Regions from separate parts of the Streptomyces sp. NPDC046859 genome, predicted to be linked through region 2. Evidence: riboswitches for the same ligand, from Rfam matches in the RefSeq annotation. Region 2 holds a riboswitch; each other region holds the start of a gene.
The links. A riboswitch is a leader RNA that binds a small molecule or an ion and turns the genes downstream of it on or off. The one in region 2 is predicted to bind cyclic di-AMP.

Region 1 (7,373 bases), on a different contig from region 2:
CGCCCATCTCGCCGAACGGGAACCGTACCCGTGGCCCTGGGCGGTCGCGGTCGCCGCGCAACTGTGCGCCGTGCTCAGCGCCGTGCACGCGGTGCCGATCGTCCACCGCGACCTCAAGCCGCGCAACGTGATGGTGAAGCAGGACGGCACCGTCACCGTCCTCGACCTGGGCGTCGCCTCCGTCATGGACACCGACACCACCCGCCTCACCCACACCGGCTCCCCGATCGGCTCGCCCGCCTACATGGCCCCCGAGCAGGCGATGGGCGGCGCCGTCGGCCCGTACACCGACCTGTACGCGCTCGGCGTCCTGATGCACGAACTGCTCAGCGGCGACGTGCCGTTCTCCGGCTCGACCGCGCTCGGCGTGCTGCACCGGCACCTGTACGAGACGCCGCAGCCGGTGCGCCGGGCCCGCCCGGAGGTCCCCGAGGCACTGGAGGCGCTGGTCCTGCGCCTGCTGGCCAAGGACCCCCAGCACCGCCCGGCCTCCGCCCAGGAGGTCTACGAGGCCCTGGCGCCACTGCTGCCCGGGCGCGGCACGCCCACCGGGGAACCCCTCGACCCCACCCGCCCCTTCCTGCGCCCCCACGCGCCCTGGCCGGACCGCGCCCGCACCCCCGCGCCCCAGCCGGCACCCGCCGCCCCGGCACCGCCTGCCGACGAGAAGGCCGACGTCGCGCGCGCCGTCGACGAGGTCAAGCGGCTCCTCGGCGAGGGCCGGATCACCCAGGCCGTCGACATCCTCGGCGCCATCCTGCCCGTCGCGGCCGAACAGCACGGCACCCACTCACCGGTCGTGCGTACCCTGCGCAAGCAGTACGCGGCCACGCTCATGGACGACGGCCAGTACCGGCGCGCCCTGCCCGAACTGCGCCGCCTCGCCGACGAACGGGCCTCCGAGGCCGGCCAGGCCGACCCGCAGTCCCTGCGCTTCCGCTACGACGTCGCCCAGTGCCTGGAACAGCTCGGCGAACCGGCGGCCGCCCTCGCCGAGTACCGCGCGCTGCTGCCGTACTACGAGAACCAGTACGTCTCCGGCGACCCCGTGCTCGCCCACGACGTGCGCCGCCGCATCGGGCACCTGCTGCTCGCCCTCGGCGACCGGCCCGCCGCCCACGAGACCCTCGCCCGGCTCCTGATGGACGTCGAGCGCCTGCACGGCCCCGCCCACCCCCTCGCCGCGGAGGTCCGCCGCACCCTGCAGTGGCTGGGCCAGGTGCGCGGCTGACCGCGCGGAGACGGTGGCGCGCCGTGTGACGGGTGCCCGAAGCCCGCGCGAATCGTTGGTCGAATGGGTTGGCCAGAGCTTGCCCACTGCCTACCATCGATCACCGCAAGACTTTGTGCACCGTCGCACAAGCGCCCCTCGGGAGGTCTCCTTGCACCGCCGCCGTCGTACCGCGCTCCTGCTCTCCGCCGCGCTCGCCGCGGCACCTCTGCTCACCGCGTGCGGAAGCGACGCGCATCCGGGCGCGGCCGCCGTCGTCGGAGACCAGCGGATCACCGTCGCCCAACTGGAGAACCGGGTGAGCGAGGTGCGCGACGCCCAGCGCGCGGCCGTCCCCGACGAGGCCGCCTACGCCCAGGTCGTCGCCAAGTCCGGCACCCTCCCGCGCGACGTGCTGCACACCATGGTCCTCGACCGGGTGCTGCACCGGGCCGCCCGCGACCACGGCGTGAGCGTCACCCGCAAGGAGGTCCAGGAGATGCGGGACGGCCTGCAGAAGCAGGTCGGCGGCGCGAAGGCGCTCGAGACGTCCTGGCTCCAGCAGTACGGCGTCCCGCCGCAGCGCCTCGACGACAACCTCCGGCTCCAGCTGGAGGCCCAGAAGCTCGCCACCGCGCTCGGCACCGACACCGGCAAGCCCGCCTTCTGGGACGCGCTGGCGGTGGCCTCCAAGAAGCTCGACATCGACCTCAACCCCCGCTACGGCACGTGGGACGCCCGCCAGAGCGCCCGCACCGACGCCAAGACCCCCTGGCTGCGCGAGGTGACCGCACCGCGGCAGCCGGCGTAGCCGGCCGGTCCGGGGACGGCCGAAGGGCCGCACCCGGGGCGTGGGTTACGTTCGGAGCGTGAACGCAACCAGTCCCGAAGCCGCCCCCGGCCGTATCGTCCTGCTCACCACCAGCCACCGTGTCGCGCCCGGCCTGCTGTCCTGGCCGGCCTGGCAGGCACTGCGCACGGCCGACCGGGTGCTGTGCGCGGACGGCGCGCACCCGCAGCTGCCGTATCTGCGCGAGGCCGGGATCACCGTCGACGAGGCCGCCCCGACCGCCGAGCAACTGGTCGAGGCGTGCTCCGGCGGCCGGACCGCCGTGGTCGTCGCCACCGGCGAGGGCGAGCCCGCGCTCACCGACGGCCTGGCCCGGCTGGCCGGCACCGGCCGGGTGCGGATGCCCGAGCTGGAACTGCTGCCCGCCTCGTACGACCTGCCCGGCGCCCGCCTCCTCGACCTCGTCCAGGTCATGGACCGCATCCGCGCCGAATGCCCCTGGTCCTCCCGGCAGACCCACGAGGGCCTGGCCAAGTACGGCATCGAGGAGGCGTACGAACTGGTCGAGGCGATCGAGGACGGCGACCGCGACGAGCTGCGCGAGGAACTGGGCGACGTCCTGCTCCAGGTCGTCTTCCACGCCCGTATCGCCGAGGAGCACCCCGACGCCCCCTTCTCCGTCGACGACGTCGCCGGCGGCATCGTGGCCAAGCTCATCCACCGCCACCCCCATGTCTTCGGCGACGCGACCGCGACGACCCCCGAGGAGGTCCGCGAGCACTGGCTGCGGACGAAGGCCGAGGAGAAGCGGCGGGAGTCGGTGACCGACGGCATCCCGCTCGGCCAGCCGGGCCTGGCCCTCGCGGCGAAGCTGGCGTCCCGGGTCCGCACGGCCGGCCTGGACGTGCCGCTGCCGGCGGGGGAGGGCGTCGGGTACGACCTGCTCGCCACGGCCGTGCGGGCGGCGGAGGCGGGCGTCGACCCGGAGGCCGCCCTGCGGGTCGCCGCCCGGGCCTACCGGGACGCGGTCCGGGCCGCGGAGGGCGTGTCGGCCTAGGCCGGTACGGCCTATACGGTCGAGGCGTGACCGACCAGCCCCGCTGCCCCGCCTCCGCTCCCGAGCTGTTCACCTGGGAGTTCGCCACCGATCCGTACCCGGCGTACGCGTGGCTGCGCGAGCACGCGCCCGTGCACCGCGCCCGGCTGCCCAGCGGAGTGGAGGCCTGGCTGGTCACCCGGTACGCCGACGCCAAGCAGACGCTCGCCGACAACCGGCTCTCCAAGAACCCGGCCCACCACGCCGAACCGGCCCACGCCAAGGGCCGGACCGGCATCCCCGGTGAGCGCAAGGCCGAGCTGATGACGCATCTGCTGAACATCGACCCGCCGGACCACACCCGGCTGCGGCGGCTGGTCAGCAAGGCGTTCACCCCGCGTCGCGTCGCCGCGTTCGCGCCCCGGGTGCGGGAGCTGACCGACCACCTCATCGACGGGTTCGCCGGGAAGGGGGAGGCCGACCTCATCCACGAGTTCGCCTTCCCGCTGCCCATCTACGCCATCTGCGACCTGCTCGGCGTCCCCCGCGAGGACCAGGACGACTTCCGGGACTGGGCGGGCATGATGATCCGGCACCAGGGCGGGCCCCGCGGCGGGGTCGCCCGGTCCGTGAAGAAGATGCGCGGATATCTGGCCGATCTGATCCACCGCAAGCGCGAAGCCCTCCCCGACGCGCCCACCCCGGACGAGGACCTCATCTCCGGTCTCATCCGCGCCTCCGACCACGGCGAGCACCTCACCGAGAACGAGGCCGCCGCCATGGCCTTCATCCTGCTGTTCGCCGGCTTCGAGACCACCGTCAACCTCATCGGGAACGGCACCTACGCGCTGCTCACCCACCCCGCCCAGCGCGCCCGGCTCCAGGCGTCCCTGGCCGCCCACGACACCGCCCTGCTGGAGACCGGCGTCGAGGAACTGCTGCGCTACGACGGGCCGGTGGAGCTCGCCACCTGGCGGTTCGCCACCGAGCCGCTGACCATCGGCGGGCAGGACATCGCGGCCGGGGACCCCGTCCTGGTCGTCCTGGCCGCCGCCGACCGGGACCCGGAGCGGTTCGCCGACCCCGACGTCCTCGACCTCGGCCGGCGTGACAACCAGCACCTCGGCTACGGCCACGGCATCCACTACTGCCTCGGCGCGCCGCTGGCCCGGCTGGAGGGACAGACGGCCCTCGCCACCCTCCTGACCCGGCTCCCGGACCTCCGACTGGCCACCGACCCGGCCGAGTTGAGGTGGCGTGGCGGGCTCATCATGCGGGGCCTGCGCACCCTGCCGGTGGAGTTCACCCCGGTCGGAGGCGACCGTTCCGCTCCGCAAACGTGACGCGCGCTCACCTCTGTGATCTTCACGTGATCTGCGCGGCATTAACTTGTGACAAGTGATCGTCTGCCTATACGTTCACCCATCAACGAAGGCGCGCGGGTTCTGCGCGCCTTGGTCAGCGCTGTCTCGCGAAAGGTCCACGCATGCTCTCCGGGAACGGTCGTCACCGTCGCCCCCGCCAGGCTCCGGCTCTTCTCGTCGCGGCCGGTGTGACCGGCTCCGCCATCGCCATCCCGCTCCTCGGCGCCACGGGTGCGAGCGCGGCGGACGGCAATGTGTGGGACAAGGTCGCCGACTGCGAGAGCGGCGGCTCCTGGAGCGCGGACACGGGCAACGGGCACTACGGCGGACTCCAGTTGACCCAGGCGGACTGGGAGAAGTTCGGCGGTCTCGACTTCGCCGCCAGCCCGGACCTGGCGAGCCGCTCCCAGCAGATCGCCGTGGCGCAGGACGTCCTCGCTGAGCGCGGGACGGGTCCCTGGGGCACCTGCGCCGTGCTCAACGGGCTCACGAAGAAGTCGGGAGCCATCGACCTCGACACCGGGGTCGCGGGGGACTCCCCGAGCGAGGTGTCCGGGTCGTCCGGCTTGCTCGATTCATCCGAATCCTCTGACTCCTCCGGCGATTCGGCCCCCTCCGGCGACGCGTCGGGCACGCCGAGCGCTTCGGCGGACGACTCATCCGAATCACCCGGCAGCTCCACTTCTTCGCCCTCTTCGGCCTCCAAGGCCGATAAGTCCGGTAAGTCCGAGAGGGCCGGCGCGTCCGGCGGAGCGACGGTCTCGGAGTCGCCGGACAGCTCCCCCGTGGAGACGTTCGAGAGCGGCAACCGGGACAACTCCGGGCAGAGCGCGGGGTCCTGGAGTCTCGTCGACACCGCCTCGATCGAGGACGTGCCGACCGGTTCCGGCCGTCACCGCGGCGCCAGCGCCAAGGAGTCCGCGGCCGCGGACGCCGCCGCCGGCTCCTCCGGCCGCCACGCCTCCTACCGGGTCCGTGCGGGCGACACGCTCGCCTCCATCGCCGACTCCCTTGACGTCCACGGCGGATGGCGCGCGCTGTACGAGGCGAACAAGGCGGCCATCGGTGCCGACGCGAACAGCATCTCCGCCGGTCAGACGCTGGACGTCCCCACCGAATAGCGGCCGAACAGGGCCAAATGAAGCGGCAGTTCACGCCCGGCTTTCGTGGGTAATGTCCGTTTTGAATGGACTGAGAGATAGATCTCAGAAGCCGTGATCGTCTTTGAAAATCCCCGAGCGGCGTGTCTACGGTCGTGATCGCTCGCCACCACAGCGAGCCCCGTCAGCCGTCACGCCGAATCCTGCCGGCGGCCGTACGGGAACAGTCGTCGCGTCAAGCGCCGTAGGCAGGAGCGGGGGACCCAAGGTAAGCGCCGGGTCCGGAAGTCGAGGCCCTTCGGGGCCGGACGGCCGGAACCGGCTTGGGGTGAAGTCGCGCAGCACGCACCAGTGGTGCGCGACCGGGCAACTCAACCGGCCCGAACCCGACAGCTCACCTCGTAGGCGTCGGTGAGGGGATCTCTCCATGCTGTTCTCCAGCAAGAGCAAGCACCGTCGTCCGTCCAAGGCGGCCCGCGCCATCGCCGTCGTCGGCGTCACCGGCGCCGCCGCCGTCGCCGGCCCGCTGATGGCCGCCGGCAGCGCCTCGGCCGCCACCGCCTCCGAGTGGGACGCCGTCGCCCAGTGCGAGTCCGGCGGCAACTGGTCGATCAACACCGGCAACGGCTACTACGGCGGTCTGCAGTTCTCCGCCTCGACCTGGGCGGCCTATGGCGGCACCCAGTACGCCTCCACCGCCGACCAGGCCACCAAGGCCCAGCAGATCGCGATAGCCGAGAAGGTCCTCGCCAGCCAGGGCAAGGGCGCCTGGCCGAACTGCGGCACCGGCCTGTCGGGCGCGGCCTACAACGGCTCCTCCGCCACCGGCGGCGAGCAGAGCACCCGCTCCACCGAGGAGAAGCCGGCCTCCCGCTCCGCCGAGCGTCCGGCCGCCGAGAAGAGCACCAAGACCGTCACCACCCCGACCGGCAAGAAGGTCAAGAAGGGCGACGGCGAGTACAAGGTCGTCAAGGGCGACACCCTCAGCACGATCGCCGCCGACCAGGACGTCAAGGGCGGCTGGGAGAAGCTCTTCAAGCTGAACAAGGACATCGTCCAGGACGCCGACCTGATCTACCCGGGTCAGCAGCTCCACCTCAAGTAGGACCCCCCACAGGCTCCCCGCCCCGGTGCGCGTTCCCCCGTACGCACCGGGGCGGGGTTCTGTGCGTGCAGGGGCCCGGTCTTTGTTCCGTTCGGAAACAATTCGCTCTCGGTTCCGTCCATAGAGCGGTCGACCGCTGGCCGAAGCCCCCGAGCCGGTTAGGCTCGTCTCGCAGCACCCATCGCGGGCTGCGTACAGGCTTCACATCACGAAGGAGATGCTCGTGCCGTCCATCGACGTCGTCGTAGCCCGGGAAATCCTGGACTCCCGAGGCAATCCCACGGTCGAGGTCGAGGTCGGCCTCGACGACGGCAGCACGGGTCGTGCCGCCGTCCCGTCCGGCGCCTCCACCGGCGCCTTCGAGGCCGTCGAGCTGCGCGACGGTGACCCCAACCGCTACCTCGGCAAGGGTGTCGAGAAGGCCGTCCTCGCCGTCATCGAGCAGATCGGCCCGGAGCTCGTCGGCTACGACGCCACCGAGCAGCGCCTGATCGACCAGGCCATGTTCGACCTGGACGCCACCGACAACAAGAGCTCCCTCGGCGCCAACGCCATCCTCGGCGTCTCGCTCGCCGTGGCCCACGCCGCCTCCGAGGCCAGCGACCTGCCGCTGTTCCGCTACCTGGGCGGCCCGAACGCGCACCTGCTGCCGGTGCCGATGATGAACATCCTGAACGGCGGCTCGCACGCCGACTCCAACGTGGACATCCAGGAGTTCATGATCGCCCCGATCGGCGCGGAGTCCTTCTCCGAGGCGCTGCGCTGGGG
Region 2 (7,373 bases):
AGCTTGCGCGCGGTCGTCCGCAGCGCCGGCGACGGCGTCCGGGCGTCGGCCGCGGCGTCCAGGACGGCCGGGTCGAGGCCGGCCGCGGCCGCCGCCGCGAGCGCGGCGGACACGAGGCCGGCCGTGTGCAGCCGGCCCCGGCAGAAGTCCTCCAGGCTCGGGGCGTCGGTGATCCGCCCGGCCCGGACGGCCGCCTCGGCCCCGCCGGAGTGGGCGTGTCCCCCGGCGGGGAAACGGCCGTCGGCCAGGACGAGCAGCGTGGCCCGTGTCATCTCCGGCCGCCCTCAGAAGAGGAAGTAACGCTGGGCCATGGGCAGTTCGGCGGCGGGCGTGGCCTCCACCAGCTCCCCGTCGATGTGCACGGCGAAGCTGTCGGGGTCGACGCGCACCTCGGGCCGCGCGTCGTTCTCCCGCATGTCGGCCTTGGTGACCCCGCGTGTCGACTCGATGGCCACGAACCGCTTGCCCAGCCCGAGCCGTTCCGGCAGCCCGTCCTCGATGGCCGGCTGCGCCACGAAGTTGACCGAGTTCGCGGCCGGCGCCCGGCCGATCGCGCCGAACATCGGGCGGGGCAGGATCGGCTGGGGTGTCGGGATCGACGCGTTGGCGTCGCCCATCTGCGCGTAGGCGATCTGCCCGCCCTTGATGACGAGGTGCGGCTTGACGCCGAAGAAGGCCGGCTCCCACAGCACCAGGTCGGCGAGTTTGCCGGTCTCCACGGAGCCGATCTCGCGGCCGAGGCCCTGCGCGAGCGCCGGGTTGATCGTGTACTTGGCCACGTAGCGGCGCACCCGGTGGTTGTCGGCGCGTCCGTCGCCGGGCAGCGGGCCGCGGCGCCGCTTCATCACGTGGGCGGTCTGCCAGGTGCGCAGGACGACCTCGCCGACGCGGCCCATGGCCTGGGAGTCCGAGGAGATGATGGAGATGGCGCCGAGGTCGTGGAGGATGTCCTCGGCGCCGATGGTGGACGGCCGGATCCGGGACTCGGCGAAGGCCAGGTCCTCCGGCACGGCCGCGTTGAGGTGGTGGCACACCATCAGCATGTCGAGGTGTTCCTCGGCGGTGTTGACGGTGAACGGCCGGGTCGGGTTGGTGGAGCTGGGCAGCACGTGCGGTTCGGAGACCACGGTCATGATGTCCGGCGCGTGCCCGCCGCCCGCGCCCTCGGTGTGGTACGCGTGAATGCCGCGGCCCGCGATCGCCGCGAGGGTGTCCCCGACGAAGCCGGCCTCGTTCAGGGTGTCCGTGTGGATGGCGATCTGCACGCCGGTCCGGTCGGCGACGGTCAGCGCGGCGTCGATGACGGCCGGGGTGGAGCCCCAGTCCTCGTGCAGTTTGAGACCGAGCGCGCCGCCGCGGATCTGGGAGAGCATCGCCTCCTGCGAGACGGTGTTGCCCTTGCCCAGCAGACCGAAGTTGACGGGGTGTCCCTCCATCGCCTCCAGCATCCGGGCCAGATGCCAGGGGCCCGGGGTGACGGTGGTGGCCTTGGAGCCCTCGGCCGGGCCGGTGCCGCCGCCGACGAGCGTGGTGATGCCCGAGGCGAGCGCCTCGTCGGCGATCTGGGGGCAGATGAAGTGGACATGGGCGTCGATGGCTCCGGCGGTGAGGATCCGTCCGTTGCCCGCGATGATCTCGGTCTCCGGGCCGATGACCAGGTCCGGGTGCACCCCGTCCATGGTGTCCGGGTTGCCGGCCTTGCCGATGCCGGTGATCCGGCCGTCGCGGATGCCGAGGTCGGCCTTGACTATCCCCCAGTGGTCGACGATCACGACCCCGGTGACGACGGTGTCCGGGGTGCCGTCGGCACGGGTGGCCCGGGACTGGCCCATGGACTCGCGGATGACCTTGCCGCCGCCGAACACGGCCTCGTCACCGGCGCGTCCGGGTCCGCCGGAACGATCCTCCTCGATCTCGACGAGCAGATCGGTGTCGGCGAGCCGGATGCGGTCACCGGTGGTCGGCCCGAACAGGTCGGCGTAGGCGGCGCGGGAGATCTCAGGCATCGAGGGCACCTCCGGTCTCGCCCCGCAGGCCGGGCACCACACGGGCGCCGGCGAGGGGGACGAGTTCGACGTCGACGGGGATGCCGGGCTCGAAGCGCACCGCGGTGCCGGCCGCGACGTTCAGCCGCTTGCCGCGGGCCGCGGCACGGTCGAAGCGCAGGCCGGGATTGGCCTCGGCGAAGTGGTAGTGGGAGCCGACCTGGACGGGCCGGTCGGCGGCGTTGAGGACGGTCAGCCGGGTGACCTCACGGCCCTCGTTGTATGCGATCGGGCCCTCGGCGAACAGGACTTCTCCGGGAATCATGGCCGCCCTCAGACGATCGGGTCGTGGACGGTGACGAGCTTGGTGCCGTCGGGGAAGGTCGCCTCGACCTGGACGTCGTGGATCATCTCGGCGATGCCCTCCATGACGTCGTCCCTGGTGAGCAGGGTCCGGCCGGAGGACATCAGCTCCGCGACCGTACGGCCGTCGCGGGCGCCCTCGAGGATGTGCGCCGTGATGAGGGCGACGGCCTCGGGGTGGTTCAGCCGGAGCCCGCGGGCCCGGCGCCTCTCGGCGACGTCGGCCGCCACGTGGATGAGCAGCCTCTCCTGCTCGTGCGGGGTCAGTTGCACGGCGTCCCACCTCACAGTCCTCGCTCCGGACCGTGCGGGGTCCGGTTGCCGACGCCGTCGGGCGAGGGCCCGGTGGCGTGGGTGGGCAGGCTAGTTGGGCCGCGTTTCGGGCGCGTTAACCCCGCGCGGGGCCGGCCGGGGCCGGGCCGTCGTCCCGCATGCTCATCAGGGCGCGCAGCCCCTGCTGCAGGACCTCGACGGGCGCGGGTCCGAACAGGGACTGCTGGGCGATGAAGCCGAGCACGGAGGCGATCATCGTGCGGGCTACGTGGTCCGGGTCCACGTCCGTCCGCATCATCCCGGCGTCCTGGTAGCCCTCGACGATCCGCGCCCAGGCGCCGCGCACCGAGCCGTAGCCCTCCCGCAGGACGGCGGCCAGCTCGTCGTTGCGCAGGGTCTCCGTCCACACCTGGATGACGAGCCGGGGGAAGGCGGGCCTGCCGTCGACGACCAGGGACGCGCGCTCGGCGAGGGTGCGGCCGAGGACGTGGGCGAGGAGCTCGTCCGGCGGTGGGGGCGGGCTCTGCCGCGCGGCCTCCTCGAACGCCGCGCGGACCGAGCCGAGCACCTCGGCGACGATCGCGCCGATCAGCTCCTCCTTGCCCGTGAAGTAGCGGTAGACGGCCCCCGCCGAGAGGTCGACCTCCTTGAGCACGTCCTGCATCGAGGTGGCGTGGAAGCCGTTGCGGGCGAAGCAGAGCGCGGCGCCGTCGAGGATCTGGCGGCGGCGCGCGTCGAGGTGTTCCTGGGATACGCGGGCCATGCCCTCAACGTAAAACGAACATTCCTTCTTGACAAGCACCGGTCGCCGCGAGCACGGTGGAACTCCAAAAACGAACGATCCTTCTTTTTAGATTCACGGGAGATCCCATGTCCTCGCCGTCCGCCACACCGCCCAGGAAGGCCGCATCCCGGCGCCTGGTCGCGGTGGTCGTGCTCGTCCCCGTGCTGGCCGCCCTCGCCCTGTGGGCGTTCGCCTGGCCGGCCGCCCGCACCGCGCCGCGCGACCTCCCGCTCGGGGTGGCAGGGCCCGCATCGGCCGTGACGCAGGTGGAGCGGCAGCTGTCCGCCCGCGACGGCGCGTTCGAGGTGCACCGCTACGCCGACGAGCCGGCCGCCCGCGACGCCATCGAGGACCGGGACGTGTACGGCGCGGTCGTCGTGACACCCCAGGGCCCCCGACTGCTGACCGCGTCCGCCGCGAGCCCGGCCGTGGCCCAGCTGCTGCAGCAGGCGGTGGCCGGGCAGGCGGCCGCCGAGGGGACGCGGGTGGAGACCGTCGACGTGGTACCGGCGCCCGATCAGGACCCGCGCGGGGCGGCGCTGGGCTCCAGCGTGCTGCCGCTCGCCCTCGCGGGCATCGCGGCGGGTGCCGCGGTCACCCTGCTGGGGCTGCGCGGCCTGGGCGCCGCGGGCGCCCTCGTGGGCACGGCCGCCCTGACCGGCCTGCTCGCGGCCACGCTGGCGCACAGCTGGCTGGGTGTCCTCACGGGTGACTGGTGGGCGGAGAGCGGGGTGCTCACCCTGATGACCCTTGCCGTCAGCGCCGCCGTCGCCGGGCTCGGCGCCCTCCTCGGACCGGCCGGCACAGGTCTGATGGCCGCCACCGTCATGCTCATCGGCAACCCGTTCTCCGGGGCGTCGTCGGCACCGCGGATGCTGCCGGAGCCGGTCGGGACGATCGGCCAGTGGCTGCCGCCGGGCGCGGGCACGACCCTGCTGCGTTCGGTGTCCTTCTTCGACGGTGCCGCGTCGGCCGGCCCCGCCCTCACCCTGACCTGGTGGGCCGCACTGGGCCTCGGCGCGGTCCTGCTGGGCGCCCGCCTCAAGGCGAACGCGACCACGAGGAGCCCTGCCCCGGCCCGCCGGCCCGCCCCCGCCGGCTGACCCCGCCCGCGCCGGCGGAACCACCGAACCGGCCGTGCGCCCCCGCTGCAGCGGACGGGGGTGCACGGCCTCGACGCGTCCGAGACGCGACAGGCGGCAGGGGGCGACCCAGCCCGACCTTCACGCCGGGGGGCCACCCGGGGCCTCAGGTGGGCTTCGGCCCCCGGTGCTCCGCCGTGCGGCCGAAGCGTTGGTGTGCGGGGAGCGGACGCGACCTCGCGGACCTGCGCGGCCGCGCCCCCAGGTGGCCGCCGATCCCGAGCGCGAGGCCGTGTTTCGACGCCCAGGAGGCGCTGTGGTACCGGCCGGTGGACCGCGCGGCCGCGACCGCCCGGACGAGGGGCGGTGACCGGAGGATGCCCACCCCGAGTTGCCGCCCCCTCCCGCGCCGACGCGCGCGGAGGCGGAGCCGATCGACCGTCACCTGGAGGTCGTGGACCTGCTGGGCCGTATCGACCCGGCGAAGGACGGCGACATCTACCGGGGCCTGCGCGCCGCCCGGGCGCTCGTCGGCAAGGCGGTCGCGCTCCGGGACGCGCCGGCGCCGACGCGCCGTCGGGGCGAGACGGAGCGGCACGCCCGCACGCTGGAGCGTGCGCTGCGCGTCCTGGACGGGGAGCGCCGCACGGCTCGCGTCACGCTGCCGCCGCGCTCCGACAGTTGACGGCGCCACAGCCGCGATCCGGACCCGCGGCCCGCCGCCGCGCGTCTGCCGCCACGCCGAAACGGACCGAATGGCGTACCCCCCGTCGGCGTATTCCGTACTCCTTCCGTGCGCTCGTACGGCTTGCGTCACGGGCGGGACACACAGCCGGATTTGAGCCTTCCGCCGCTGGTCCGGGGCTCGTCGGGCACCTGGCCACTTCCTCGAACGCAGTAGCGTCCACCCGAACGGGTGAGTGGTGAGTAACACCACAAATCCCCGGTTCCGTTGGGATTTTCGTTCTTCCGTGCGCCAAGATCCCTGACTGACGACAAGCCCCCGCCGCAGCGGCGGGGCGATCGGGGCGGACGCCGAGTCCTGCCGCCGCCCGGATGACCGGTCGACAGGAGTGGATCGGCAGGAGTGGAGGACCCGAGCAAGACGGGTCGCCGGTACGGACGTTCGTTCGAATCGAGCAACCCTTGGGGTGAAGCCGCGACGCGGCCGGGCAACTTCGCCAGCCCGAATCCGACAGGTCATCCTTCACAGGCGGCTGACGAAGGGTTGCGCATGACTGCGCTCAATCGTGTCCCGTCGCTCATGGCCAGGGCCGGTACGGCCTCGGCCCTCACTCTCGCCGCGGTGGGCGGCTCGATCGTGGCGCCCGGTCTCACCTCGGAGGCGGAGGCCGCCACACCGGCGACGAAGGCACTTCGGATCGCCGCCTCGAAGAAGGGGTCGCCGTACAAGTGGGGCGCCACCGGCCCGAACCGGTTCGACTGCTCCGGGCTCACGCTGTACTCGTTCAAGAAGGCCGGCAAGAAGCTGCCCCGCACGGCGGCCCAGCAGTACAACAAGACCCGCCACATCTCCGCCTCGCATCGCAAGGCCGGTGACCTGGTGTTCTTCCACTCGGGGTCGTACGTCTACCACGTGGGCATCTACGCCGGTAAGGGCAAGATCTGGCACTCCCCCAAGAGCGGTGACGTGGTCAGGCTGCAGAAGATCTGGACGAGGAGCGTCTGGTACGGCCGGGTGAAGTGACCCCGCGGGGCGCCCACGGCGCCCCCACCCCCGCCGGCGCCCTCCCGGAGCGCGGAGGGCGTCCGGCACGGGCCGGGCCCTCCGGCGCCTCCGGGGCCTCCCGGGGCCGGCGGGGGCGGAACGCGCCGCGCGGCGCCTCCTGCGGCGCCACGCGGCGCTCCTACGGCTCCTGCGGCGTCGCGACCGCGACCGGCGAGGCCGGTACGGTCCACGGCAGCTCGATGGAGACCGTCTTGCCGCCCTCGCGGGTCGGCCACACCTGCATTCGGCCGCCGCACTCGGCGGTCAGCCAGCGGATGATCACCATGCCCCGGCCGTTGTCCTGCTGGACGGCGGCCGGCAGCCGTTTGGGGAACCGCGGATGGCTGTCGGTCACCCCGATGCGCAGCTGCTCGTCGCGGTCGAGTTCGAGGTCCACCGTGAAGGTGGGCGACTGCCCGAGGGTGTGCTGGACGGCGTTGGTGGTCAGTTCGGAGACGATGAGCCGGATGGTCTCCGCCGCGTCCGTGTCCGATGGCAGCCCCCACTCGGCGAGCGTGGTGATGACGTAGGACCGGGCCGCGGAGACCGAGGCGGGATCGCTCGGCAGAGTGACGGATGCTTCCAGATGGTCTGCCATGGCGACGTCGTCCCTTTCCGACGGGACCGCAGTCCGACACGGAGCGGAGGGTTCGAGTACGGTCCCGGACTGGTGCTTCGCCGCCAGACTGCCACCACCGCGACGGTCACGGGTGCCGATCCACCAAGATATGCATATATCTGTCGCTCGAAGCGGTGAACTCTGCGACGGCAGACCGTATTTGGGCGGCCCGGTCGGAGTAAGGAGTTGCCCATGCAGCACGGCCCGGCGGTACGCCGCCGGAAACTGGGCGCGGAACTGCGTGCGTTGCGCACCGGGACCGGGCTCACCAGTGGTGAGGCGGCCCGCCTGGTGGGCTGGCACCAGTCCAAGGTGAGCCGTATCGAGACGGGCGCCAGCGGGGTGAAACCGGCCGATGTGCGATTACTGCTCGACGCCTACGGCGTACGGGACGCCCGGCTGCGGGAGGTGCTGCTGGCGCTGGCCGGTTCCGACGCGGCGGGTCGGCACCACTGGTGGCACGCCTACCGCGGGGTCCTGCCGCCGACCTACCGGGACTTCATCAGCCTGGAGTCCCAGGCGAGCGCGATGCGCACCC
Region 3 (7,373 bases), on a different contig from region 2:
GGCTGATCACTCTCGGTCGAGCACCGTCACCTGCCCCGGCCGGCCCAGGACCGCCCGGCGGCCCGCGCAACGCCCGCTCGGCATCGAACAGCCTTCGAACACAAGGCCAAAGTCGCGCCCACTGACCGCCAAAACACGGCCGAATGCCCGTTTCCTGCGCGCCTAAAACCTGCTGAAGATTGTCGCGCCCACGTACCGCCGGGTACAGTCGCCGCACTGCTCTGGCAGCCCCTGTTGTCGAGGCGAGAGAGAAGTTGGTGAACGATCGTCACCCGTCGGGGACCATGACCTCCCCGGTCTCGGCCTCCGATGCCGCCTCGGCGCAGTACGCGTCGTACGGCTCTCAGGAAGCGCCCTACGGTGACGCGAGCGCGTACGGCACCTACGACGCCACCGGCTATGCCGCCGGCCACGCGACCACGACGTTCGACGCGGATCCCCTTTTCGGCAGCCTCCCCGGTGACGGTACGGGCGCCTACGACGCCACCCAGTGGTCCACAGGTACCCACACCGCGCAGTACGACACCTATGCGGGCGAGCAGCACACCGCGTACGGCACCGGCGCGTACGACACCGGTGCCTGGACCTCCGAGCACGAGCGTCTCGCCTTCGTCCCGCAGCAGGCCAACGGCCATGACGCGTCCGGGCAGTGGGACGCGCACGCCTGGCTCCAGCCCGACCCGACCGGTGCCGCCCCGGCCGACCCCACCCAGCAGTGGGAGTGGGGCACGCAGACCTTCGACACCGGCGCGTACGACGCCACGCAGTGGAACTCCGACGGCGGCGCCGCACCGGCCCCCGACGAGTACGAGCCGGCAGCAGAATCCTTCGACCAGCAGACGACCGCGCACTTCGAGCAGGTCGAGCACCCGTCCTACGACCCGGCCGCCTACGACGAGCAGTCCGCGTACCAGGACCCGTCGGCGTACGAGAACGAGTCGGGCTACGACGACCCGGCCCAGGACGCCTCCGACCCGGCCTCGACGGGCCAACTCCCCGTCGTCGAGCCGCTTCTCGACGACCAGGAGGAGATCACTCCGGCCCCGGCGCCGCGTGCCGCCTCCCGCAGCGGGGCGCGCTCCCGTCGCCGTACGCCCCCCAAGCGCTCCGCGCTGCTGACGATCGCCGTGCCGTCGGCGTGTGTGATGGGTGTGGCGGGCATCGCCGCCGCGTCCGTCGGTGACCTCACCGACGAGAAGGAACCCACCACGCTGGCCGCCGAGGGCGACGCGGTGAAGCCGTCCGCGGCGAACAACAAGCTGGACAGCCAGCTCGAGAGCCTCTCCGCCGGCGCCGACGACTTCGCCGACCGGGCCAGCCGGACGCAGGAGCGCATCGACCTCAAGGCCCAGCAGGCGGCCGAGAAGCGGAAGGCCGCCGAGGAGGCGGCCCGCAAGGAGCGGCTGCGCCCGAAATTCGCGGTCCCCGTCGCGCAGCACGGCCTGAGCGCCTACTTCGGCCAGTCCGGCATCAACTGGATGTCGGTCCACTCGGGCATCGACTTCCCGGTCTCGTACGGCACCACGGTGCTGGCCGCGACCGACGGCACCGTCCGCACGCAGTGGAACAGCGCCTACGGCAACATGATGATCGTGACCGCGAAGGACGGCACGGAGACGTGGTACTGCCACCTCTCCACGTACCGCGTCGCCTCCGGTACGACGGTCAAGGCCGGCGACCCGATCGCGTACTCCGGCAACTCGGGCAACTCCACGGGCCCGCACCTGCACTTCGAGGTCCGGCCCGGTGGGGGTTCGGCGATAGACCCGCTGGCCTGGCTGCGCAGCCACGGCCTGGACCCCACGTAGACGCCCGCTCGGCGAAGCAGCACCGGCGCCCGTCCCTTCCGGCAGCGGGGGCCGTCTCGCGTCCGCCGACGCGCTGGGGGTGTCTCGCCGATCAGGCCGGGCCCCGGCGTGATCGGCGAGACCCCCCTTAGAGCTTCTCCGAACCGGCCTTAGCGCTTCTCCACCGGCCTCAGAGCTTCTCCACCGGCGCGTACCGGAGCAGCAGCCGCTTCGGCTTGGGCTCGCCGAAGTCGATCGTCGCCTCGGCGTTCGCGCCCGTGCCCTTCACGGCCATCACGGTGCCGAGGCCGAACTGGTCGTGCGTGACCCGGTCCCCCACCGACAGCTGCACGACCGGCTTCTCCGAGGTGCGCCGCGTCGCGAACCCGGACGCGCCCGACGCCGAGGAGCGCGAGCGGGACGAGGACAGCGACGCCGCCACCCCGGAGGCGGGACCGGACGACAGGGGCGAACTCCCGCCCGTCCGCTTCCAGTCCACGTGCGCGGCCGGGATCTCCTCCAGGAACCGGGAGGGCGGGTTGTACGACGGCTGGCCCCAGGCGCTGCGCAGCGCCGAGCGCGTCAGGTACAGCCGCTCCCGGGCACGCGTGATGCCGACGTACGCGAGCCGCCGCTCCTCCTCCAGCTCCTTGGCCTGGCCGAGGGCGCGCATGTGCGGGAAGACGCCGTCCTCCATGCCGGTGAGGAAGACGACCGGGAACTCCAGGCCCTTGGCGGTGTGGAGCGTCATCAGGGTGATGACTCCGGAGCCGTCCTCCTCCTCGTCCGGGATCTGGTCGGAGTCGGCGACGAGCGCGACCCGTTCCAGGAAGGCGGCGAGCCCGCCGGACTCCTCGCCTTCGGCCGACTCCTGCTCGAACTCCAGGGCCACGGCCGCGAGTTCCTGGAGGTTCTCGATCCGGGTCTCGTCCTGCGGGTCGGTGGAGGCCTGCAACTCGGCGAGGTACCCCGTCCGTTCCAGGACGGCCTCCACGATCGTCGCCGGGCTCGCGCCGGACTCGACGATCGTGCGGAGCTCCTCCATCAGCGCGTTGAACCGCTTGACGGCGTTGGTCGACCGCGCGGCCATGCCGTACGCCTCGTCGACGCGCCGCAGGGCCTGCGGGAAGCTGATCTTCTCCCGCTGCGACAGGGCGTCGATCATGGCCTCGGCACGCTCGCCGATGCCGCGCTTGGGGACGTTCAGGATCCGGCGCAGCGGGACGGAGTCCTCGGGGTTGGCCAGGACCCGCAGGTAGGCCAGGACGTCCCGGACCTCCTTGCGCTCGTAGAAGCGCACACCGCCGACGACCTTGTACGGCAGCCCGACGCGGATGAAGACTTCCTCGAAGACACGGGACTGGGCGTTCGTCCGGTAGAAGACGGCGACGTCGCCGGCCTTCGCCTCGCCCTTGTCGGTCAGGCGGTCTATCTCGTCGGCGACGAACTGCGCCTCGTCGTGCTCGGTGTCCGCGACGTAGCCGGTGATGCGCGCGCCCGCGCCGGCGTTGGTCCACAGGTTCTTGGGCCGGCGGGACTCGTTGCGCTCGATGACGGCGTTGGCGGCGCTGAGGATGGTCTGTGTGGAGCGGTAGTTCTGCTCCAGGAGGATCGTCGTCGCGTCCGGGTAGTCCTCCTCGAACTGGAGGATGTTGCGGATGGTGGCGCCCCGGAAGGCGTAGATCGACTGGTCGGCGTCACCCACCACGCACAGCTCGGCGGGCGGGACCTCGGCCTCGGGCGGTACGTCGACGGGGTGCTCGGACGTGCCGACCAGCTCGCGCACCAGCGCGTACTGCGCGTGGTTGGTGTCCTGGTACTCGTCCACCAGCACATGGCGGAACCGGCGGCGGTAGTGCTCGGCGACGTCCGGGAAGGCGCGCAGCAGATTGACCGTCGTCATGATCAGGTCGTCGAAGTCGAGGGCGTTGGCCTCCCGCAGCCGCGACTGGTACAGCGCGTACGCCTGGGCGAGGGTCTTCTCGAACCCGTCGGTGGCCTGGGCGGCGAAGTCCTCCTCGTCGATCAGCTCGTTCTTCAGGTTGCTGATCTTGGCGCTGAACGACTTGGGCGGGAACCGCTTCGGGTCGAGGTCGAGGTCCCGGCAGACGAGCGCCATCAGCCGCTTGCTGTCGGCGGCGTCGTAGATCGAGAACGAGGAGGTGAACCCGAGCCTCTTGCTCTCCCGGCGCAGGATGCGGACGCAGGCGCTGTGGAAGGTCATCACCCACATCGCGTTCGCCCGCGGTCCGACGAGCTGCTCGACGCGCTCCTTCATCTCGCCGGCGGCCTTGTTGGTGAAGGTGATCGCCAGGATCTGGCCCGGATGCACGTTCCGCTCGGCGAGCAGGTAGGCGATGCGGTGCGTGAGCACGCGCGTCTTGCCGGACCCGGCCCCGGCCACGATGAGCAGCGGGGTGCCGGAGTGGACGACGGCCGCGCGCTGGTTCTCGTTGAGCCCCTCCAGCAGCGCGGCGGCGTCGAGGGCCGGGCGCGGGGCGCCGTCGCGGTAGTAGGCGTCGCGGTCCGGCGGCACGTCGAACTTCCCGCCGAACAGATCCTCCGGAAGCGGCTCCGGAGTGTGATCGTCCTCGGGCGGTGGCGGGTGCTCTTCCCCGTGGGCCCGTGGGGCCTGGAGGTCCGCCAGGAAGCTGTCGTCAAAGAGGCTGCTCATCGCTCTCCGAGTCTAGGCGGCCCCACCGACAACCGGCTGCCGCCTGGAGAACATCACACCATCCGGGGCGGTGCGCGGCCCGCCGATCACCGTGCGAAGTCATGCCATCACGCCACACACCGCCCGGCGCCGAGCAGTGCGTATCGGCCCATTGGGAACAGGAGGCATGGATGCCTCAGAACGGCATCGGCCGCCCGAGCCGCCCCCCTCCATCCGCGCCCCGGACTCAAGGTCACGAAAATGTATCGGGCATATCGCACATCAACCTTCACAGCGGCCACACCGGTTGGCTACCGTGCCGGGCAGGCCGTACGACCCCCACCGGCGAACGACGCCGGGCCGTGCGGCCTCCGCCGAGTCCGGTGCATCCGGAGCCGGGGACCCACCGAACTTGGGGTGAATCGGCCCGACTCCCCGTCCCGGGAGCGGCCGTAGGGCAACCCTTCCGAACCACCCGCCCGAACCCGACAGCTAACTCGGTAGGCGGAGCATGGAAGGAGTCGCCTCCCTTGGCGTCGCACCGCAAGTCGCGTCCCTCCGGAACACGCGTGGCCGGCATACGGACCCCCGCGCTGGCCACCGCGGCCCTCACCTCCGTGGCCCTGCTGTCCCAGACGGCCCAGGCGAACCCGTCCGCCGACGACAGGCCGAGCCTCGAAGAGGTCGAGAAGAAGGTCGACGACCTCTACCGCCAGGCGGAGTCGGCCACCGAGAAGTACAACGCGGCCAAGGAGAAGACGACCAAGCAGCGCAAGCGCGTCGACACCCTCCTCGACGACGTCGCCCGGCGCACGCAGAAGCTCAACGACGCGCGCGAGGAGCTCGGCCGCAACGCCGCCGCCCAGTACCGCACCGGCGCCGCCGCCCCGGACACCGCGACGTTCCTCCTCGCGGACAGCCCCCAGGACTACTTCGACCAGTCCCAGCTGATGAGCCGCATGACGGGCCGTCAGAAGCAGTCGGTGGACGAGTACTTCACCGATCAGTCCGCGACGATGAAGAAGCGGCAGGAGGCCACCCGGAGCCTCGAGACGCTCACCGCGTCGCAGAAGGACCTGCGGACCGCCAAGTTCACCGTCCAGAAGAAGCTCGCGGACGCGCGCCGGCTGCTCTCCGAGCTGACCGCGCAGGAGAAGGCCCGCCTCGCCGCGATCGAGAAGCGCAAGCAGGAAGAGGCCGCCCGCAAGGCCGAGGAACTGGCCCGGCAGCAGGCGCAGGCCGAGCGCCGCCGCGAGGAGGCCGCGCAGCAGCAGGAACAGGATCAGCGGGAGCAGGGCAGCACCGCCCCGGACGGGTCGTACGCCACGAGGGCCGGGAAGGCGCTGGCCTTCGCCCGCACCCAGATCGGCAAGCCGTACGTCTGGGGCGCCACCGGCCCCGGCTCCTACGACTGCTCCGGCCTCACCCAGGCCGCCTGGAAGGCCGCCGGCGTGGACATCCCGCGCGTCACCTACGACCAGGTCAGCGCCGGCACGACGGTCCCGCTGTCCAGCGCCCAGCCCGGTGACCTGGTCTTCTTCTACGACGACGTCACCCACGTGGGCCTCTACGTCGGCAACGGCATGATGATCCACGCCCCGAAGCCCGGCGCGTACGTCCGCGAGGAGTCGATCTACTACGACGGCGAGTCGTCGATCCACAGTGTGGTCCGCCCGGCGTGAGGGCCGGGGCGAACGAAGGGGGGCCGTGTCCGGGAGTGGACGGGGACGTCCACGCGGGGGTGACGGTGAAGCACCGCTCCCGCGTCGCCCAGGACCCCGCGCAGCCGAACCTGCGCCAGGTGCACCTCATCCATGAGGAGCTCTTCGCCGAACTCGCCGAGGCGAAGTTCCGGGTGGCGCCCGGCGAACTCGGGGAGAACGTCACCACGCACGGCCTGGACCTGCTCGGACTCGCGGTGGGCACGCTGCTGCGCATCGGCGCCGAGGCCGTGGTCGAGGTCACCGGGCTGCGGAACCCGTGCCTGCAGATCGACCGCTTCCAGGACGGGCTGCTCAAGCAGGTGGTGGACCGCGACGAGGCCGGCCGCCTCGTGCGCAAGGCCGGAATCATGGGCGTCGTCTCGGCGGGCGGTGTGGTGCGTCCCGGCGGCGCGATCGAGGTGGAGCTGCCGGACGGGCCGCACCGGCCGCTGGACCGGGTCTGAGGAACGGCCGCGGGAGGGCGTCGGCGAGTCCGCATCCCCGCGCGCCCGGGCCGTCGATTCACCCACCCCCCGCGCGCGCCCCCGCCCGCGCCCCGGCGACGCGCTCCTTAGCATCGGCCCATGCCCGCCGCCACGCCCCCGCCCGCATCCCCCCTGCCCGCCTGGTGGTCGCGCCGTCCCCCCGCCACCGGCGCCTCGGTCATGGCCACCGGCATCATCTCGGTGGCCCTGCACCAGACGGGCCACGCGACCCTCTCCCGGATCGCCCTGGGCCTCGCGTGCGTCGCCTGGGCGGCCCTCGCCTGCGACCTCCTGGCCCGGCTCCGGTGGCACCGCTCCGAGTGGCTGAAGGAGGCGGTCACCCCGGCCTCGCTCTGCGCCGTCGCCGCGACCGCGGTGCTGGGCACCCGCCTCGCCGTGGCGGGCCGGCAGACCCTCGCCGAGGCGCTGCTGGCCCTCACCTTCGCGCTCTGGCCGGGCCTGCTGTACGTCGTCGTGCGCCACTGGCGTCACAGGATGCCGGGGTCCGTCTTCCTCGGCTGCGTCGCCACCCAGGGGGTCGCCGTCCTCGCGGCCACGCTGGCCGCCACGGCGAAGGCGGCCTGGCTCGCGCACGCGGCCCTGGTGCTGTTCTGGCTCGGCCTGCTCCTGTACGCCGTGGCCCTGACCCGCTTCGACCGGCGGGAGGTCGTCCGCGGCCCCGGCGACCACTGGGTCGCGGGCGGCGCGCTCGCGATCTCCGCCCTGGCCGGTGCCCGGCTCCTCG
Region 4 (7,373 bases), 130 kb from region 2:
GCGCCGGACCCCTCGCCCTGGCTGACCGCCGAGACCCGGCAGGCGCTGTACGGCATGCTGCACTCGGCCGCCGCCCGATGGATGAACCATCCCCGCAACGCGGACCAGGCCCGCCTCAAGCCCTGGCAGCTGAGGCTCGGCCACCTCAGCGGATTCGCCGTGCCGCCCACGGTGTTCACGACGGCCCCGCGGCTGGCGCGCGCGTTCGTCGAGCAGCACAAGGAGGTCGTGGTGAAGTCCGCCTCCGGACCGCCGCCCGGTGAGCCGCCCCTGGCCCTGCCCACCACCTTGGTCGGCCCCGACGCGGACTTCTCCGCCGTCGCGGCCGGGCCGGCCCTGCTCCAGCGGTACGTCCCCAAGGAGGCGGACATCCGGCTGACCTGCGTCGGCACCAGACTGTTCGCCGCGCGCAAGACGGCCGAACCCGACCAGATCGACGGACGGTACGGCGACACCGGACACCCCTGGGAGCCGGTCCCGGTGCCGGACCGCATCGGCAAGGCGGTGCACGAGTACGTCACTCTTGCCGGACTGGCGTACGCCGCCTTCGACTTCGCGGAGGACAAAGACGGCATCTGGTGGTTCCTGGAGTGCAACCAGGGAGGCCAGTTCGGCTTCGTCGAGCTGGAGACCGGGCAGCCGATCGCGGCCGCGGTCGCCGACTGGCTCGCCCTGCAGCGCCGGCCCGACCGGCGCGGCCCGGAAGGCCGCCACTGACCCCCCGGACGACCGCCGAAGGCGTCCCGGACGGACCCGCCCCGCTCCGCCCCACCCGGCGGTGGCGGGGCGGTCGTCGTACGGCGCCGGGGTGACGTCGTCTCAGGCGGGCCGGATCGCGCTGTGGATCGCGGCCTCTCCGGCGTACTCGATGGACTCCTCGCGGATGACGGTGCCGGGGCCCGGGGCGTGGATCATCATGCCGTTCCCGGAGTAGATGCCGACATGGCCGGCGTGGTACAGGACCAGGTCGCCGGGCTCCAGCTGGGTCAGGGCGACGCCCTGCCCGGCGGTGGCCTGCTCCTGGGCGGTGCGGGGGAGCGCGATACCGGCGGCCTTCCAGGCGGCCTGGGTGAGCCCGGGCCCGTCGAAGGTGTTCGGTCCCGTCGTCCCCCAGACACAAGGCTTGCCGACCTGGGCCCGGGCGAACTCCAGCGCCCTCAGCGCCCGAGTGTCCTGCGGAACCGCCACGGGGGCGGGAGCCGGAGCGGCGGCCTGGAAGCTCCCGGTCAGCGGGGCCGCCGGGAAGCCGCCGGTCTGGGTGACGGCCGGGAAGCCGCCGGTCTGGTCGATCGCGGGGAAGTTCCCGGTCTGGTCGACGGCGGGGAAGCTCCCGGTCTGGGCCGCTGCCGGAAAGCCGCCGGTCTGGTCGATCGCGGGGAAGTTCCCGGTCTGGTCGACCGCGGGAAAACTGCCGGTCTGGGCCGCTGCCGGAAAGCCGCCGGTCTGGGTCGCCGCCGGGAAGCCGCCGGTCTGGGTGACGGCCGGGAAGCCGCCGGTCTGGTCGATCGCGGGGAAGTTCCCGGTTCGGTCGACCGCAGGGAAGCTCCCGGTCTGGGCCACGCCGGGAAAACTCCCGGTCTGGGTGACGGCGGGAAAGCCGCCGGTCTGGTCGACCGCGGGGTAGCTCCCGGTCTGGGCCACGGCGGGAAAACTCCCGGTCGGGTCGACCATGGGGAAGCTTCCGGTCCGGCCGGCCCCGGCGAACCCGGCGTCCGGGGCGGCGAACACCTGCGGGGCACTCGCCGTCCCCATGGCCGGCGTCGACTGGTGACCAGGGGCGGCAGGGAACAAGGTGTCCACCGGCGGCGCGGGCAGAGCCGTCGTCCCCGGAGGGACCGTCGTCAGATCGGCGGGGCTCTGCGCCTCCAGGGCGTCCCACCGGGTCTGCGCCGCGGGCGGGAACGATGCCGGGGCAGCCGGCGGGGCCTCCAGGGCCGGGGTGGTACGGCCTGCGCGCGCGGACAACAGTTCGCGCGCCTGTGCCAGCTTGCGCAGGCTGCGTTCCTTGCTCGCGCGCAGCACGGACCGCTGCGCCGCTTCCGGATCCGCGGTGGCCGGGGCGGGCAGCGCCGGGGCCGCCCCGGATTCGAGGGCCGGCGTGGTCGCCGCGGGCAGCGCCGCGACCGGACCCGCGGTGAGTTCTCCCATGACTGCCGAGCGGGCGGTTCCGGCCGTCAACTCGGCGACCGGTGCGGACGATCCGGCGGGCAGCTCCAAAGCGGTGCGGCCGGATATCTCCCGTGCGCCGTCGCCGGCCGACGGGCGTGCGGACCGGGCCGGGGCGGACCGCTCCGGCATCCGGTCCCTCGGCAGCACGGCCGGAACCGTCGGGCCCAGCTTGGACCGGGCGACGTCGAACCACTGCCGGGCCACCTCGTCGAGCGGGGCCGAGCCCCGGCCGCCGTCACCGTCACGCCCCGAGGTCGCCGGGCCGCCCGCGCGCTTGCGCGGTCCCGTCGACGAGGCGCGGGTGGCGTTGAAGGTCCCGGTGTCGGTCTCGGCCCGGTCGTAGAGCGAGCTGACCCGCCGGCTGACCTCCTCGCGGCTCGGTCCCTCGTCCGCCTGGGCGGCACCGGCCGACTGGCCGAGCAGGGCCACCGAGGTGAGGGCTGCTGCCGAGGCGAGCGCGGAGTTGCGCATACCGGTGCGTTCCGGCGCCATGGGCGACGTGCTCCTTCCGTACTCCGCCTACCGAGTTAGCTGACGGGTTCGGGCGTTCGCGTCGGAAGGTGTGCCCTACGACCCGGCCCGTCACGGCCTCGGGTCGATTCACCCCATGGTTCGGTTGGGTCCCCGGTTCCGCGGCCCCGCAGGGCACGCCGATTCGGCGGAGGCCGCTCGTCCCGACGGGGTCCGCCGGAGTTCAACGCGCGTCCTGAGCCGATAACTTAGCCAACTTGTGTGCCTGCAGTGAAGGTTGACGTGCGAAATGTCCGATACGTTTCTGTGACCTTCGACGCCGGTGGCTGCGATCGGGTCGGTTCGCGTCACGGCGCGCCCGCGTGGTCACGCAGGGTAGTGACGCCGTTGGTCTCAAGGGTCTTGCTCCACTCGGCGAAACACGTCACACTGGCACCGAACGAATGGTCGGTTGGGAAGCGGGAGCGATGACGACCTCACACTCCACCGAGGCGCCCCCACAAGGGCCGCTTGAGGAGCACTTCGACGCGACGATCGCGCGCGACCAGCGCGTCGAGCCGCGGGACTGGATGCCGGACGGCTACCGCAACACGCTGATCCGGCAGATCGCGCAGCACGCCCACTCGGAGATCATCGGCATGCAGCCGGAGGGTGAGTGGATCACCAAGGCGCCCTCGCTGCGCCGCAAGGCGATCCTCTTCGCGAAGGTGCAGGACGAGGCCGGTCACGGCCTGTACCTGTACTCGGCCGCCGAGACCCTGGGCGCCGACCGCGCCGACCTGACCGACCGGCTCATCGAGGGCCGCCAGAAGTACTCCTCGATCTTCAACTACCCCACGACGAGCTTCGCCGACGTCGGCGTCATCGGCTGGTTCGTGGACGGCGCCGCGATCTGCAACCAGGTGCCGCTGTGCCGCAGCTCCTACGGCCCGTACGCGCGCGCGATGGTGCGGATCTGCAAGGAGGAGTCGTTCCACCAGCGGCAGGGCTACGAGCTGCTGATGACGATGATGCGCGGCACCGAGGCCCAGCGGGAGATGGTCCAGGACGCTGTGAACCGCTGGTGGTGGCCCTCCCTGATGATGTTCGGGCCGCCCGACGACTCCTCGCCCAACTCCGCCCGCTCGATGGCCTGGAAGATCAAACGGCACAGCAACGACGAGCTGCGCCAGCGGTTCGTCGACATGACGGTCCCGCAGGCCGAGAAGCTCGGCGTCACCCTGCCCGACCCGGAGCTGCGCTGGAACGCCGAGCGCGGCCACCACGACTTCGGCACGCCCGACTGGGACGAGCTGATGCGGGTCATCAAGGGTGACGGCCCGTGCAACGCACTGCGGGTGGAACGACGCAGGAGCGCCCACGAAGAGGGCGCCTGGGTGCGGGAGGCGGCCACTGCCCACGCGGCCAAGCAGGCCGCCCGCGCGGAGAAGGGAGCGGTGGCATGAGCACCGGAAAGCAGGACTGGCCGCTGTACGAGGTGTTCGTCCGGGGCAAGCGCGGACTGAACCACGTCCACGTCGGCTCGCTGCACGCCGCCGACGACCGGATGGCGCTGACCCACGCCCGCGACCTGTACACCCGGCGGAACGAGGGCGTCAGCATCTGGGTCGTGCGCTCCGAGCACATCGCCGCCTCCACCCGCGACGAGAAGGACCCGTTCTTCGCGCCCAGCGCCGACAAGGTCTACCGCCACCCCACCTTCTACGACATCCCCGACGACGTCCCCCACATCTGAAGGAGAGGGCATGAGTGACGACCACGTCTACCTGACCCTCGCCGAGGGACACGAGGACGACACCCGCTGGGCCTACGGCACCGGCTTCGAGGACCCGCTGCACGGCGTGGACACCACCATCCCGGACGACGTCGACGCCGCCGCGCTCGCCGCGCTGTGCGTCGCGCTGGGCGACGACGCGCTCGTCTCGGCGCAGCGCCTGGGGGAGTGGGTCACCCGCGCCCCCGAGCTGGAGGAGGAGGTCGCGCTCGCCAACATCGGCCTCGACCTGCTCGGGCAGGCCCGGCTGCTCTACTCCCGCGCCGGCCAGACCGACGGCACCGGACGCGGCGAGGACGCGTACGCGTACTTCCGCGACGCCGCCGGCTTCCGCAACGTCCGCCTCGCCGAACTCCCCAACGGCGACTTCGCGTTCACGATCGTACGGCTGCTGGTGCTGTCCAGCTGGCGGCTCGCGCACTTCGAGCGGCTGGCGTCCCACCCCGACCCGGTGCTCGCGGCGATCGCCGCGAAGGGCGCCAAGGAGCTGCGCTACCACCGGCAGTACGCCGCCGAGTGGGCGGTCCGCCTGGGCGACGGCACCGACGAGTCCCACCGCCGTATGCGCCGTGCGCAGGAACAGGTGGCGCCCTACCTGGGCGAGCTGTTCACCGCGTTCGACGTACGGCAGGAGGTCGTCGCGGACCTGAAGCAGGTCACCGACGCGGCCGGACTGCCCATGCCCATGTACCGCCCCCTGCCCGGCTGCGGACGCGAGGGCGAGCACACCGAGCATCTCGCCCCGCTGCTCGCCGAGTTGCAGGGAGTCGCCCGCGCACATCCGGAGGCGACATGGTGACGACCCTGCTCGACGCCCGGCGCGCCCGGCACATCGCCGCCCAGGTACCGGACCCCGAGCTGCCCATGCTCACCCTCGCCGACCTGGGCGTCCTGCGGGACGTCGAGATGACCGAGGACGGCACGGTCGTGGCGAGCCTGACCCCCACCTACTCCGGCTGCCCGGCGATGGCCGAGATGCGGGCCGACGTCGCGGCGCGCCTGCGCGCGGCGGGATACCCGCGCGTGGAGATCCGCACCGTGCTTCATCCGCCGTGGAGCAGCGACTGGATCACCCCGGCCGGCCGCGCCAAGCTCGCCGAGCACGGCATCGCCCCACCCGGCCCCGCGCCGCGCGGCGGCCCCGTCGCGCTCGTGCTGTCACCGACCCAGCACGCCGTGGCCTGCCCCCGCTGCGGCTCGGCGGACACCGAGGAGACCTCCCGGTTCGCCGCCACGTCCTGCAAGGCACTGTGGCGCTGCCGCGCCTGCGCAGAGCCGTTCGAGTACGTCAAGGAGATCTGATGGAAGGCCTGAGGGAAGCACAGACGGCCGCCGCGCCCCGCCCGCGCGTCCGCCGCCGTCCGGCCTTCCACCGGCTGCGGGTCGCCGCCGTGCAGCCGCTGTGCTCGGACGCGGTCGCCGTCGGCTTCGACATCCCGGACGAGCTGGCCGAGGAGTTCGCGTTCGCCCCCGGGCAGTCGCTGACGCTACGGCGCGAGATCGAGGGGCGCGACGAGCGGCGGTCGTACTCGATCTGCTCGCCGGTCGGCGCGCGGCCGCGCATCGGCGTCCGGGTCGTGCCCGGCGGGCTGTTCTCGTCCTGGCTGGTCCACGACGTGCGACCCGGCGACGTCGTGGAGGTGATGGCCCCCACCGGCGCCTTCACCCCCGACCTCGGCACCCCCGGCCACCACGTGCTGATCGCGGCGGGCTCCGGCATCACCCCGATGGTGTCCATCGCCGAGTCCGTCCTCACCGCCGACGACCGCTCGACGGTCACCCTCTTCTACGGCAACCGCCGCACCGACACGGTGATGTTCGCCGACGAGCTCGCCGACCTGAAGGACCTGTACCCGGCACGCTTCCAGCTCGCCCATGTGCTCTCCCGCGAGCCCCGCGAGGCCGAGGTCCTGTCCGGCCGCATCGACGCCGAACGGCTCGCCACGCTCGTCGAGGCGCTGGTCGAGGCGAAGAGCGCCGACCACTGGTGGCTGTGCGGGCCGCACGGCATGGTGCGCGACGCGCAGCGCGTACTGGCCGGACTCGGCGTCCCGGACGAGCGGGTCCACCAGGAGCTCTTCTACGCCGACGACGAGCCGGTACGCGAGACGCGGCACGTGGAGAGCGGGCCGGAAGGGCCCGTCAGCCAGGTCACCATCACCCTCGACGGGCGCTCCACCACGGCGGCGCTGCCGCGGGACCGGACTCTGCTCGACGGCGCCCAGCTCACCCGCCCCGACCTGCCGTTCGCCTGCAAGGGCGGCGTCTGCGGCACCTGCCGGGCGCTGGTCACCGACGGCAAGGCGGACATGCGGCGCAACTTCGCGCTGGAGACGGCCGAGGTCGACGCCGGGTACGTGCTGACCTGCCAGTCGTACCCGGTCTCCGAGTCGCTGACCGTGGACTACGACAGCTGACATCCGCCGACGCGCTCCGGTGACCGCTCCCGCGCGGTCACCGGAGCGCGCTCACGCGGGGATCAGGCGTCCTTCGCCGCCCGCTCGGCGTCCCGCTGGCGCAGCCGGGCCGCCTCCTTGCGGACCTCGGCCTGGGTCGCCCGCTCCTTGACCAGCCACTCGGGCTGCTCCTGCTTCAGGGCCTCGATCTGCTCGGTGGTCAGGGCTTCGGTGACGCCCCCGCGGGCGAGCCCCGCGATGGACACGCCGAGCTTCTGCGCGACGACCGGGCGCGGATGCGGGCCGTCGCGCCGCAGGTCACGCAGCCACTGCGGCGGGTCGGCCTGGAGCGCGTTCAGCTCCGCGCGCGTGACCACGCCCTCCCGGAACTCGGCGGGGGTGGCTTCGAGGTACACACCCAGCTTCTTCGCCGCGGTCGCGGGCTTCATGGACTGAGTGGTGTGGTGCGACGTCATGGGGTCCAGGGTAGCCACCGGGTGAACCTCCCCCGACCACGGCCGGTAACCTGGCCAGGTGACAGGCTCGGCGGCACCCTCCTCGTT

Region 1: another riboswitch for cyclic di-AMP. It lies ahead of ABZ899_RS04880 (transglycosylase family protein); the one in region 2 lies ahead of ABZ899_RS16400 (C40 family peptidase).
Region 3: another riboswitch for cyclic di-AMP. It lies ahead of ABZ899_RS19720 (NlpC/P60 family protein); the one in region 2 lies ahead of ABZ899_RS16400 (C40 family peptidase).
Region 4: another riboswitch for cyclic di-AMP. It lies ahead of ABZ899_RS15800 (C40 family peptidase); the one in region 2 lies ahead of ABZ899_RS16400 (C40 family peptidase).

What each region holds. Positions count from the first base shown of each region.
Region 1 is NZ_JBEYXR010000003.1:90,752-98,124, reverse strand. It holds gene ABZ899_RS04905 (serine/threonine-protein kinase) at 1-1,231, shown strand, start outside; gene ABZ899_RS04900 (SurA N-terminal domain-containing protein) at 1,383-2,021, shown strand; gene ABZ899_RS04895 (nucleoside triphosphate pyrophosphohydrolase) at 2,080-3,057, shown strand; gene ABZ899_RS04890 (cytochrome P450) at 3,084-4,379, shown strand; gene ABZ899_RS04885 (transglycosylase family protein) at 4,523-5,521, shown strand; cyclic di-AMP (ydaO/yuaA leader) riboswitch at 5,731-5,923, shown strand; gene ABZ899_RS04880 (transglycosylase family protein) at 5,928-6,605, shown strand; gene eno (phosphopyruvate hydratase) at 6,829-7,373, shown strand, end outside.
Region 2 is NZ_JBEYXR010000009.1:162,944-170,316, forward strand. It holds gene ABZ899_RS16365 (urease accessory UreF family protein) at 1-272, opposite strand, end outside; gene ABZ899_RS16370 (urease subunit alpha) at 285-2,006, opposite strand; gene ABZ899_RS16375 (urease subunit beta) at 1,999-2,310, opposite strand; gene ABZ899_RS16380 (urease subunit gamma) at 2,319-2,621, opposite strand; gene ABZ899_RS16385 (TetR/AcrR family transcriptional regulator) at 2,737-3,384, opposite strand; gene ABZ899_RS16390 (ABC transporter permease) at 3,492-4,508, shown strand; gene ABZ899_RS16395 (hypothetical protein) at 4,879-5,172, shown strand; cyclic di-AMP (ydaO/yuaA leader) riboswitch at 5,511-5,718, shown strand; gene ABZ899_RS16400 (C40 family peptidase) at 5,722-6,195, shown strand; gene ABZ899_RS16405 (ATP-binding protein) at 6,356-6,814, opposite strand; gene ABZ899_RS16410 (helix-turn-helix transcriptional regulator) at 7,028-7,373, shown strand, end outside.
Region 3 is NZ_JBEYXR010000012.1:132,752-140,124, forward strand. It holds gene ABZ899_RS19710 (M23 family metallopeptidase) at 285-1,808, shown strand; gene pcrA (DNA helicase PcrA) at 1,978-4,461, opposite strand; cyclic di-AMP (ydaO/yuaA leader) riboswitch at 4,803-4,962, shown strand; gene ABZ899_RS19720 (NlpC/P60 family protein) at 4,971-6,122, shown strand; partial or broken gene ABZ899_RS19725 (MOSC domain-containing protein) at 6,155-6,607, shown strand; gene ABZ899_RS19730 (tellurite resistance/C4-dicarboxylate transporter family protein) at 6,728-7,373, shown strand, end outside.
Region 4 is NZ_JBEYXR010000009.1:31,659-39,031, reverse strand. It holds gene tgmB (ATP-grasp ribosomal peptide maturase) at 1-717, shown strand, start outside; gene ABZ899_RS15800 (C40 family peptidase) at 820-2,661, opposite strand; cyclic di-AMP (ydaO/yuaA leader) riboswitch at 2,670-2,840, opposite strand; gene paaA (1,2-phenylacetyl-CoA epoxidase subunit PaaA) at 3,108-4,085, shown strand; gene paaB (1,2-phenylacetyl-CoA epoxidase subunit PaaB) at 4,082-4,375, shown strand; gene paaC (1,2-phenylacetyl-CoA epoxidase subunit PaaC) at 4,386-5,213, shown strand; gene paaD (1,2-phenylacetyl-CoA epoxidase subunit PaaD) at 5,207-5,716, shown strand; gene paaE (1,2-phenylacetyl-CoA epoxidase subunit PaaE) at 5,716-6,831, shown strand; gene ABZ899_RS15770 (DUF5997 family protein) at 6,894-7,286, opposite strand; gene ABZ899_RS15765 (LysR family substrate-binding domain-containing protein) at 7,345-7,373, shown strand, end outside.